DNA from 2 places in the Rhodoglobus sp. genome. Region 1 is predicted to be linked to the other one. Evidence: predicted binding sites of a transcription regulator. Region 1 holds the regulator's gene; the other holds the start of a gene.
What was found. Region 1 encodes LexA, which represses DNA repair genes until DNA is damaged. Its sites were predicted from a motif close to TCGAACANNTGTTCGA; they were not measured.
Positions count from the first base shown of each region.

Region 1 (5,777 bases):
AAACACGACAGAAACCAGTATCGAGGCCAACAACGGCGACGACGCCGAGCGTTCCGTCGAGCGCGTTCTCGCCAGCGAAGGCTCCACTCATGCTGCCGTAACGCGCTTCGGTGCTGGGGCATCTGGGGCGCAAGCGCTCCAATCGGATGCTCATTATGAAGCCGACCGAGACGGCGACCAGTTTGATCGAGACGACCGGCACGCACTGAAGCGTGTTCGAGGGCTCTCAACAGAGCTTGATGACGTCACCGAGGTCGAGTACCGCCAGCTGAGGATCGAAAACGTTGTGCTGATCGGAATCTACGGTCAGGGAGCGCTTCGGGAAGCGGAGAACTCACTTCGGGAGTTGTCCGCTCTGGCAGAGACCGCAGGCGCAGTGGTGCTTGATGGCCTCTTGCAGAGCCGTTCGCACCCTGACCCAAGCACGTACTTCGGTAAGGGCAAAGCAATCGAGCTGCGCGACGTTGTAGCCGCTACCGGCGCGGACACTGTCATTGCCGACACAGAACTTGCTCCCAGCCAGCGTCGTGCACTCGAAGATGTCGTCGGCGTGAAGGTGATCGACCGCACAGCGGTGATCCTCGACATTTTCAGCCAGCACGCGACAAGCCGTGAAGGCAAGGCTCAAGTGGAGCTAGCCCAAATGGAATACTTGCTTCCACGACTTCGTGGTTGGGGTGAATCGATGTCTCGCCAGGCCGGTGGCCAAGTGGGTGGCGCCGGCGCCGGTATGGGTAGCCGTGGTCCTGGTGAAACCAAGATTGAACTCGATCGCCGTCGCATCCACACTCGCATGGCTCGCCTACGCAAGCAGATCAAGGGATTCGCGCCCGCTCGGGAGGCGAAACGCGCCAACCGTGACCGGTTTGAGGTGCCAAGTGTCGCTATTGCCGGCTATACCAACGCAGGCAAGTCGAGTTTGCTCAACCGTCTGACTCGCGCCGGCGTGCTCGTAGAGAATGCGCTCTTCGCAACGCTCGATGCCACTGTGAGACGTTCGGAGACAGCAGATGGCCGGCTATTTACGCTTAGCGACACTGTTGGTTTCGTGCGCAATTTGCCGCATCAGCTTGTGGAAGCGTTCCGGTCGACCCTCGAGGAGATCGGGCAGTCTGACGTCATCGTGCACGTTGTTGACGCCTCCCACCCAGATCCCGGTGCTCAGCTGAGCACGGTGCGCGACGTCATCGGTGAGCTGGGTGCCCGCGACATCCCTGAAATCGTTGTCTTCAACAAGAGCGACCTTGCGGATGACGACCAGCGTTTGTTGATTCGTGGACTTGAGCCGACGGGAATCTTTGTTTCTGCCCGCTCGGGTGAGGGCATCGACGAATTGAACGCGCGTATTGCGGAACTTTTGCCAGCTCCGGAGGTCGAGGTGACTCTGCTCGTGCCCTATGACCGTGGAGAAGTCATCTCGCGCCTCCACGTGCAGGGGCGCGTGTTGGCGACGGACTATCGCGAAGATGGAACCCAGGTGCGGGCGCTTGTGCACCCGGCTCGACTAGCCGAGCTCGAAGAGTTCGTGAGTAAAGCTTCGTAGCGTCTGGTCGCGAGCTTGCGCGTTGGGCGCGAGCTCGCGATTAAACCTGCTTAGAGCGAGCGCAGTACCGTAACGACTTTGCCGAGCACTGTGGCGTAGTCACCGAGAATGGGCTCAAAGTTGGAGTTGCGTGGCAGTAGCCATGTGTGACCGTCGCGTTGACGAAATACCTTGACGGTTGCTTCGTCATCGAGCATTGCGGCAACGATGTCGCCATTTTCGGCTGTCTGCTGTTGGCGCACAACAACCCAGTCGCCGTCGCAAATGGCAGCGTCGATCATTGAATCTCCGACGACCTTCAGCATAAACAGGTCACCTTTGCCAACAAGTTGGCGGGGGAGAGGGAACACTTCTTCAATGTGCTGCTCTGCAGTGATGGGGATACCGGCGGCAATGCGGCCGACGAGCGGAACCATCGCGGCATCACCCATCGATGGGCTGATCGTGCTGGATTCGTCGACGGCGCTTGGCACGTCGATAAGAACTTCGATGGCGCGGGGGCGGTTGGGGTCGCGGCGCACGTAGCCGCTGAGCTCGAGCTGGTTGAGCTGGTGGGTAACGCTCGATAGCGAGGAGAGGCCGACAGCGTCTCCGATCTCGCGCATGCTCGGCGGGTAGCCCTGAGTAGCGACTGCTCGCTGAATCATCTCGAGGATCGCGAGTTGTTTCGCGCTCAAGCTGGTTCGCCGGCGGGTGCCACGCTCTGCGGCGTCGCCATTTGCGGCTATTGAGTCGGTCACGAGTCCTCTATTTCTGCCTCTAACGATTCCAATGTCAGTGGCTCATTCGAAACTGTATCCGCAGAACAAGCCAAAAACAAACATTTGTTCGAGTGTCGCGAGGCAATGTCGGTGGCTTGTTCGAATATGTACTTGAAATTAGAACAATTCGAATGTATGTTCGGAACACAGCTTCGCACCCGACTCTCCCGGCCGAGAGTCGGGTGCGGGAACCCCTAGAGGAGAATTTGATGTCCACTGCAGTGATTGCACCCAACGCGGAATCCCGTGCTCGGCAGTCCGCACCGCGTCTTCGCCTCACAACGCGTGGTCGCGTCGTCTTGATGACGCTCGCGGCCACGCCGTTGGTTGTTGCGGCTCTCGTTTTCTCCCTCAACGGTGGTGACGCTGCCGCTACGTTGGAGTCAAACGAGAACGCGTTCGTTTACGTCGACGTTTCCGCAGGCCAGTCGCTGTGGAACATCGCAGAGACCCATGCTCCTGGGCACGATCCGCGCGATGTTGTTGCTCAGTTGATTGAGCTCAACCAGCTTCCCTCAGCAGATGTCTTTGCGGGTCAACAGCTCGCGATCCCTGCCAGCTTTTCTGAATAGAAGCGCGCGCTAGCTCTTCGCGCGGTTCGCTCGTGGTGCATGCGAGAACGTAGAGGCTGATTGATTGAGGCAGCGTGACGCTTGTCAGCCGTCTGCATCTAGCATTGTGGAGTGACTTCGCTTTCAGATCTCCCTATCCGTGACGACCTTCGAGGGCTCAAGCCCTACGGTGCACCTACCGATCCGGTGAGCATCCAACTCAACGTCAACGAGAACACCCACCCCATCCCCGAGGCGGTGGCCACCGATATTGTGATGGCGCTGGCAAGAGCAGTGATGACCGCAAATCGCTATCCCGATCGAGAGTTCACTGAACTGCGGGAGAGTCTCGCCGAATACCTGGGGCACGGCCTCGCCGCTGCGAACATCTGGGCAGCAAATGGTTCCAATGAGGTACTTCAGCAAACGCTTCAGGCCTTCGGCGGTCCAGGCCGCAGCGTTCTCGGATTCCCGCCCACGTACTCTATGCACCCCATCATCGCCTCAGGCACCGGCACCGAGTGGGTTACGGCTTCTCGTGATGCCGGCTACGACCTCACTCCCGAAACAGTGGTGGCGGCGATAGCTGACCTTTCGCCGGACATCGTGTTTCTCTGTTCGCCGAATAATCCCACCGGCACTCCCGTCAGCAACGAGACGGTCGTCGCCGCCTACGACGCGACCGACGGTATCGTGCTCGTCGATGAAGCCTATGCAGAGTTCTCCGACCGCGAGACGGCGCTGTCACTGCTTGAGGGACGGCCGCGCCTCATTGTTTCCCGCACCATGAGCAAAGCGTTCGCGTTCGCCGGAGCTCGAGTGGGGTACTTGGCCGCCGATCCGGCTATCGCCGATGCCCTCAGACTCGTACGATTGCCGTACCATCTCTCCGCTTTGACGCAGGCGGCCGCAGTTGCCGCGCTTGCTCACGCCCCTGAGATGCTCGCGATGGTTGGGGAGATTAAAACTCAGCGCGACCGGATGAGCGCCGGGCTTGCGGAGTTGGGGTTCACCCCCGTACTGACCGAAGCAAATTTCGTGCTCTTCGGGAATGTTGCGGATCCGCAAGCACTGTTTAACAAGTTGCTCATTCAAGACATTTTGATTCGCGATGTCGGTATACCTCACCACTTGCGGGTCACTGCAGGCACTGAAGCAGAGACCACGGCATTTCTGGATGCGATGGCTGACCTCCAAGCGCTCGGTAGAGTTGAGCAATGACTTCACAGCGCACCGCGACGATCACGCGCGAGACCAGCGAGTCGAGTATCGAACTCTCGATCAATCTCGACGGAACAGGTACCTCATCCATTGAGACGAGCGTCCCGTTTTATGACCACATGCTCACCGCATTCTCGAAGCACTCACTGATCGACCTCACTGTGAAGGCGACCGGTGACACTCACATTGATGTCCACCACACTGTGGAAGACATTGGCATCGCTTTGGGTCTTGCCATCAAACAGGCGCTCGGCGACAAGGCCGGCATTTCTCGTTATGGCGATGCGCTTGTTCCTCTTGACGAGGCGCTTGTTCGAGCGGTTGTCGACGTCTCGGGTCGTCCGTACCTCGTGCACACGGGGGAGCCTGCCGGGTTTGAGATGCACTTGATCGGTGGACACTTCACGGGATCGATGGTTCGTCACGTTTTCGAAGCGATCAGCTTCAACGCGGGTATTACCGTTCACATCACTGTCTTGGGTGGGCGTGACCCCCACCACATCGCTGAGGCTGAATTCAAAGCCTTTGCTCGTGCGATGCGCGGTGCTGTTCAGCCCGATTCCCGTGTCACCGGAATTCCGTCAACAAAGGGTGCGCTCTAGTGGTTGCGCCCTCAGTTGTCATTCTGGATTACGGATCGGGCAATATCCACTCTGCGGCTAAGGCTCTAGAGGCTGCCGGCGCGAGCGTGCGATTGAGCGCTGACCGTTCTGTTGCTGAGGCTGCTGACGGGCTTCTCGTGCCAGGGGTTGGCGCATTTGCTGCTGTCATGTCGGCACTGGAATCAGTGCGCGGTGGTGCGATTATCGAGAAGCGCCTGACAGGCAGCCGCCCAGTGATGGGGATTTGTGTCGGAATGCAGGTGCTGTTTTCTTCCGGCGATGAGCACGGTGTTCAGACCGACGGACTCGATGAGTGGCCGGGTGTTGTAGAAAAGTTACCTGCTCCAGTTTTGCCCCACATGGGCTGGAACACGGTCGAGACTCCCGACGACACGACTATTTTCGATTCGATTCGCGACGAGCGATTCTATTTCGTCCATTCCTATGCTGCACAGCAGTGGACACTTGACGTTCAGCCCCCATTTCCACAACCCAAGCTCACGTGGGCAGACCACGGCGGTCGCTTCCTCGCTGCCGTCGAAAATGGACCCCTGACGGCTACTCAATTTCACCCGGAGAAGTCTGGCGAAGCCGGAATCCGACTACTAAGCAACTGGTTGGAGACGCTCTGATTTTGCGTCAGTTCGACGTGCACTAGTATCGGATGCTTGTGCGCGGCGTTCCGCGATCAGGTCTTCAGAGAGCAAATCTATGAGCGAGTTCAATAAAACACCCAGCCTCACACTTCTGCCTGCCGTCGATGTCGCTGACGGTAAGGCCGTTCGACTCACTCAGGGCGAAGCGGGAACCGAGAAGAGCTACGGCGACCCGTGCGCGGCGTCGCACGACTGGGTTGACCAGGGTGCGGAGTGGATCCACTTGGTGGATCTTGACGCTGCCTTCGGTCGCGGCAATAACCACGCGATGATCAAGAAGGTCATCAAGTCGACGCCGAAGCGCGTCAATATTGAACTTTCTGGCGGCATCCGTGACGATGCGTCTCTCGAGGCCGCGCTTGCCACCGGCGCGAAGCGCATCAATCTCGGCACTGCAGCGCTGGAGAATCCTGAGTGGGCTGCCCACGTAATCGCTGAGTACG
Region 1 covers NZ_JBMDVL010000004.1:212,306-218,082, forward strand. The annotation lists gene hflX (GTPase HflX) at 1-1,543, shown strand, start outside; gene lexA (transcriptional repressor LexA) at 1,594-2,283, opposite strand; gene ACOH1Z_RS13300 (LysM peptidoglycan-binding domain-containing protein) at 2,514-2,876, shown strand; gene ACOH1Z_RS13305 (histidinol-phosphate transaminase) at 2,988-4,076, shown strand; gene hisB (imidazoleglycerol-phosphate dehydratase HisB) at 4,073-4,678, shown strand; gene hisH (imidazole glycerol phosphate synthase subunit HisH) at 4,678-5,310, shown strand; gene priA (bifunctional 1-(5-phosphoribosyl)-5-((5-phosphoribosylamino)methylideneamino)imidazole-4-carboxamide isomerase/phosphoribosylanthranilate isomerase PriA) at 5,390-5,777, shown strand, end outside.

Region 2 (5,777 bases), on a different contig from region 1:
GGAGCCATGTGCTGCTCGTGCGGATTCCACGCTCCTTGTGCGTGAATCGTGGACTCAAAATGAGTGTCGTCGTGGCGAACGTAGTAGGCAGAAGCTTGAGAGGTCACAGCACCAGCCTAATGAGACGGTCTCCCGGCCGCAGCGTGTGCACCACATTTGCTCACTCACGCTCAGGCACGAGGAGCCGTATCGAACCGCGTCTCGGCACTCCTAGTGTGCGCGCAGCTTCGCGATCAGGTCGTCCTTGTTGAGCGAAGAGTATCCGTGCAGGTCCAGTTCGCGGGCCCGATTCTGCAATTCTTTGACTGTCCAGTCTTCGTAGGATCCTGACTCTCCCCCTCGTCGCCCAACTTCGGATCGTCCATCCCGTGCCGCCGCGTTCGCAATGCGCGCTGCTTTCTCCGCTGACGCACCGTCGTTGCGGAGTTCCTCATAGAGCTCCGGGTCCTTCACCCGTGAATTCTTGTTGGCAGGCATCTTCGTTTCACTCCCCAAGTTCGATTCGTCTCCATTAGGGGCGTCAGCTTCGACCCCTTTGCTGCGCGAGGCAGCATATTCACGATAAACACGGGCGGACTGAGCCCCCACAATTTTCTGAGAACGCCGAGCGAACGTGGAGCCTGCTCCCAGATCGCGGCGAGCAGGAATGGGTGCGAGTATGCGCGAACCGCTAAAACAACATGGGTTGCGGCATCGTCCTAGCGGCCAAGGCTGGCGGCATTTCTTCCGCGATTAGCGATCGCTCCCCATTGACGTCGCGCGTACTTACGGTGGCACGCGAACCAACGATTCCTGTCGCTGGGTCAAGTGCGGTTCGCTCGAGACCGTGCCGACGGATAATCGGACGCAATTTGGCTGCTAGCCAGTGACGATATTCCATGGGAGCGTAGGTGCCGCGTGAATACATTGAGTGATAGCGCTCGAGCAATTCCGGATGCGCCGCTTCTAGCCATTGAAAGTACCACTCCTTGGTCCCGGGCTTGAGATGAAGGGCAGAATAGGCAATTGATGTTCCGCCGGCATCCTTCACCGCGGCAACTGCACGCTCCAAGTGATCACGCGTATCGGTAAGAAACGGCAGGATCGGCATGAGAAAGACTGCGCAATCGAGGCCAGCATCTCTCACCGCAGTTACTGTGGCGAGGCGTGACTTCGCAGTCGGCGTACCAGGCTCGACCGACTGTTGCAGCTCGTCGTCATAGATCGCGATCGACATCCCGATATCGACGGGTACGTGCTCGCTTGCCTCTTTCAGCAGTGGTAAATCTCGCCGAAGCAGGGTGCCCTTGGTGAGAATCGAGAGCGGCGTTCCCGAACCGGCCAATGCAGCGATGATGCCCGGCATCAGCCGGTATCGACCCTCTGCGCGCTGGTAAGGGTCAGTGTTGGTTCCTAAAGCAACAGCGTGCCTTCCCCAGCTGGGCTTGCTGAGTTCTTTGGCCAGCACCTCAGCAACATTGACCTTCACCACGATTTGAGTGTCAAAGTCTTTCCCTGAATCGAGGTCGAGATATTCGTGCGTCGGTCGCGCGAAGCAGTAGGTGCACTGGTGAAGGCATCCGCGCATCGGGTTGATGGTCCACCCGAACGGCATATCGCTTGCGGTGGGGACTTTGTTGAGGGCGCTCTTGGCTACTACCTCGTAGAAGGTGACGCCCTGAAAGTCTGGCGTGCGAACCGTACGCACAAGATTGTTGAGCTTCGCAAGGCCGGGCAGCGCGTTGGGGGCCTCACTGCTGACCTGTTGACCACTCCATCGCATGCTTCTATTCGAACATATGTTCTAATCAATGGCAACTTCCACTGATGCGGCACTAAGGCCCCCGCCCACGCTGATAACGTCATAAGAGTGTTTTCCAAAGTGACGGTCCCGACAACTCTCCACACGCGAGATGGTGAAATGACGCTTCGGTATTCCGAATTGGGCGACATCGACACCATCCTTCAACTTCTGGCGGATGACCCAGTCAGCGCCTTGCGGGGAGATACCGCGCGCCCCGAAGATCGCCCGGCCTACGAAAAAGCGTTCCACGCGATCGCAACAACTCCCGCGAACGCATTGCTTGTTGTCGTTGCCCCCAGTGGTGATGTCGTGGCCACCATGCAATTGACCGCGATTCCCGGGATGGCGCGGCGAGGTTCACACCGCCTCCAAGTCGAAGCCGTTCGGGTTGCGGCAAGTCAGCGCTCATCGGGCATCGGCGGCGCGATGATGCGGTGGGTCATCGACATCGCAGCGCCAACACTCGGCGCTTCGCTCATCCAACTCACATCGGATGAGGCGCGCACCGACGCGCATCGCTTCTACAAGAAGCTGGGCTTCGAGGCATCGCACATCGGGTTTAAGTATTCGATCAAGCTATGACCTCAGTCGCCGACGCCAAAAACGACGGCGTCACCCTTCGTGACCTGCGTCTCAGCGACGGTGATGCAGTCTTCGAGTGGATGCGGGATCCAGAGTCGGTCGCGATGGCCGCATTCACGGCACCAGACCCCGACGACCGGGCCGAATTCGATTCCTGGTTTGCTCGCATTCTCGCGAACCCCGACGTTGTAGCCTGCGCGATCTACCGCAGCGGAACTCTCGCCGGAATGATAGCCACCTTCATGATGGACGACCAGCGAGAGCTCACCTACTGGATCAGTCGTGATTTCTGGGGTCAAGGAATCGCCAGCGCTGCACTAGCGCTAATGCTGGAACTCGACACTCACCGCCCGCTTCAGGCACGCACAGCCACACACAACATTCGTTCCGCCGCCGTAGTGCTGCGCAATGGATTCGTCGAGATTGGCCGCAACGTCGACTTCGCCGCCGGCGTGAAACGGGACACCGAAGAGATCATCTTCGAGCTTCGCTAGGGACGTCGGCGATAACTCGCCCCTGCATGCTCGGCTGGCAGCCGGTTTCCTCGTCCGTGAAGCTTGTTGCGCAGCGTGCCCTCCACGTATTCCTCAGGATATAGACCCCGCTCGCGCAACACAGGGATGACGTACTCCACGACATCTTCGAAGGTACCTGGCGTAATGGCATACGCAAGATTGAAGCCATCAACGTCGGTCTCTTCTACCCACTGTTGCAGCTCATCCGCGATTTCCGTGCCCGAGCCAATGATGAACGGACCCAGACCCCCGATAGCGCCGAGTCGGGCAATATCGCGAACTTTCCACTCGCTTCCGTCATTGTTTGCCTGCTGAAAGTTGGCGACTGTTGACTGGATTGCATTGCTTTTGACGTTGCCAATGGGCTCATCGAGGTCATATTCCGAAAGGTCGATCCCCATCCATCCGGACATGAAGACGAGCGCTCCCTCTTCGCTTGCGTAGCTGAGATAGTCGGCATACTTCGCGTGAGCTTTCTCCGTGGTGTCATCCGTGATGATCGTGAGCAGTGTGTAGATTCGCGCAGAATAGCGATCACGGCCAGCCTCTTCAAGAGCATCCCGGATGCGGCCAACCGTTGCCTTGAGTCCCGCTTTAGTCGAGGCAGCAACAAAGATCGCTTCGGCGTTGCCTGCCGCGAACTGGATGCCCCTCGGTGATGCGCCTGCCTGGTAGATCACCGGGGTTCGCTGCACCGACGGCTCTGACAAATGGATCCCCGGGACCGTGAAATGTTTGCCCTTGTGCTCAATGTCGTGAACTTTGCTTGGGTCGGTGAACACACCGGTTTCGCGATCACGAATAACGGCATCGTCTTCCCACGAGCCCTCCCACAGCTTGTAGAGAACTTCGAGGTATTCGTCGGCGTGGTCATAGCGATCATCATGCTCGAGCTGATCATCATTGCCCATATTGCGGGCTGCTGAAGGAAGATAACCGGTGACGACGTTCCAACCGATGCGCCCCTTGGTGAGGTGATCAAGCGTCGACATGCGACGCGCGAAAGGGTACGGATGTTCGTAGGCCGTGCCGGCGGTAATGCCGAATCCCAAGTGTTCCGTGACATGCGCCATGGCCGAAACGAGCAACAGTGGGTCATTCACCGGAACTTGCGCGCCGTGGCGAATCGCAGCCTCATTGGAACCCGCGTACACATCGTAGGTACCGAGGACATCCGCAATGAAGATGCCATCAAAGGTGCCACGTTCGAGCAGCTGGGCAAGTTCCGTCCAATAGTCGAGGTCTTTGTAGCGCCACGATTGGTCATCGGGGTGGCGCCACATTCCTGACGACTGATGGGCGACGCAGTTCATGTCGAAGGCGTTGAAGCGAATTTGTTTAGGCATGCCACCATGGTGCGCCGAGCAGCCATTCACTGCACCTGGCAGTGAAACAAAGGACGAAACACAGAGAAATAAAGCGACACATTCTCGCTTCGCTGGCGGATGCGGCGCATTCTTGTTCGCATCCCCACAACCTTCGGATGGACGAATGCAGACGACAGCGAAACATCAGACTCTCTCGCACGATGAGGCGTACAGCCCCGATGAGCGCACCTCGCCCGAAACTGAGATCAGTGGCGACGATTTTGCTCGCGCCTTTCGTCACTATCCTGGCGGTGTTGCGGTCATCACCGCCGACTCCCCCGACGGTCCCGTTGCCCTCACAGCGACATCGGTTGTTTCTGTGAGCGCGGTACCGCCGCTCCTCGCGTTCTCGATCAGCCATCGTGCATCCACCGCCGCGAGCATCCGGAGCGCCAGCTCCTATGTGGTCCACTTCTTGGGAAAAGACCAACTTGAAATCGCGCAACTGTGCGCAACTAGCGGTGTTGATCGATTTTCTGACACCAGTTTGTGGAGACGACTGCCGACCGGTGAGCCGTACTTTCCGAGCGCACCAGCCTGGGTCGCAGGAACGCGGGTCGATCAACTCGACGCGGGAGCCGCATCCATAATTTTGCTTCGTGCGACACAGTCCGCAGTCGATTCTGGGGCAGAAGGCACTCCACCGCTCGTCTATTTCAATCGCGGTTGGCACCAGCTCGGCGAACACTCACAAGTGAGCTAGCCCAGCGGAACTAAACCGGTGCAACCTCTGACGCCGACTCGTCATCGCCCCACGACTCAACTAGTGAGATCCGGCCACGGGAATCCTTTATCGCAAGAGTGAGCGCGATTATCGCGGTGGCAATGCCAATGACGCCGAGCGGATTTGCGATGCCAATGGCTATTCCTAGTGCCGGCTCGTACGGACCGCTAATTATGGTCTGAAGCCCCTGAGGTGTTGAATCCGGAATCGTAAGTCCCAGAAGAAATCCGCATATCCCGGAGGCGATGAGCAAGGCTCGGGTTAAAACCCGCGTCTCGAACCCGCGACGTGCCGTGCGCCGAACTGCCAGCCCGGTCAGAACAAACAAGACCGCAAAAATGAGTCCGAGCGTTGCAGCGTAGACAATCGTGAGGTCACCCCCGATGCCAAAGAGGTGCCGACCGAACGATATCCACCCAGCCAGACCGATGCCTGCCACGATTACGGCAACACCGGTGTGGCCTTCCCGCGGGATCCCGGGGGTGGCTCGAACCCGAATTGCACTGTAGCTCATGACTTGCTCTCCATCACTCTGATCGCCCAATGGTAGCGACGATGAGGTTCCCCCAGTCGCTGACTCGCGCGGCGTGTACTGCTAGCGTGAGCCGAAGAAGCCTCAGTAACGTTGTGCGCGAGGTGGACCGCTCTAGCCGGAGGAGACCCCATGCCCGCTTCCACAGAAGGACGCGTTGCCGTCTACATCGATTTCGACAACATCGTGATCTCGCGCTACAACCAAAAACACGGCAATGGTGCGTTTCAGACGGACAAGGTTCGGTGGCACGTCTCAAACCGTGCAAGCACGA
Region 2 covers NZ_JBMDVL010000001.1:84,491-90,267, reverse strand. The annotation lists gene ACOH1Z_RS00455 (thioesterase family protein) at 1-107, opposite strand, end outside; gene ACOH1Z_RS00450 (Rho termination factor N-terminal domain-containing protein) at 211-477, opposite strand; gene ACOH1Z_RS00445 (Rv2578c family radical SAM protein) at 671-1,762, opposite strand; gene ACOH1Z_RS00440 (GNAT family N-acetyltransferase) at 1,901-2,365, shown strand; gene ACOH1Z_RS00435 (GNAT family N-acetyltransferase) at 2,362-2,859, shown strand; gene ACOH1Z_RS00430 (LLM class flavin-dependent oxidoreductase) at 2,856-4,226, opposite strand; gene ACOH1Z_RS00425 (flavin reductase family protein) at 4,372-4,950, shown strand; gene ACOH1Z_RS00420 (hypothetical protein) at 4,961-5,485, opposite strand; gene ACOH1Z_RS00415 (NYN domain-containing protein) at 5,636-5,777, shown strand, end outside.
Region 2: the regulator LexA is predicted to act here: its motif matches at 1,771-1,786, upstream of ACOH1Z_RS00445 (Rv2578c family radical SAM protein).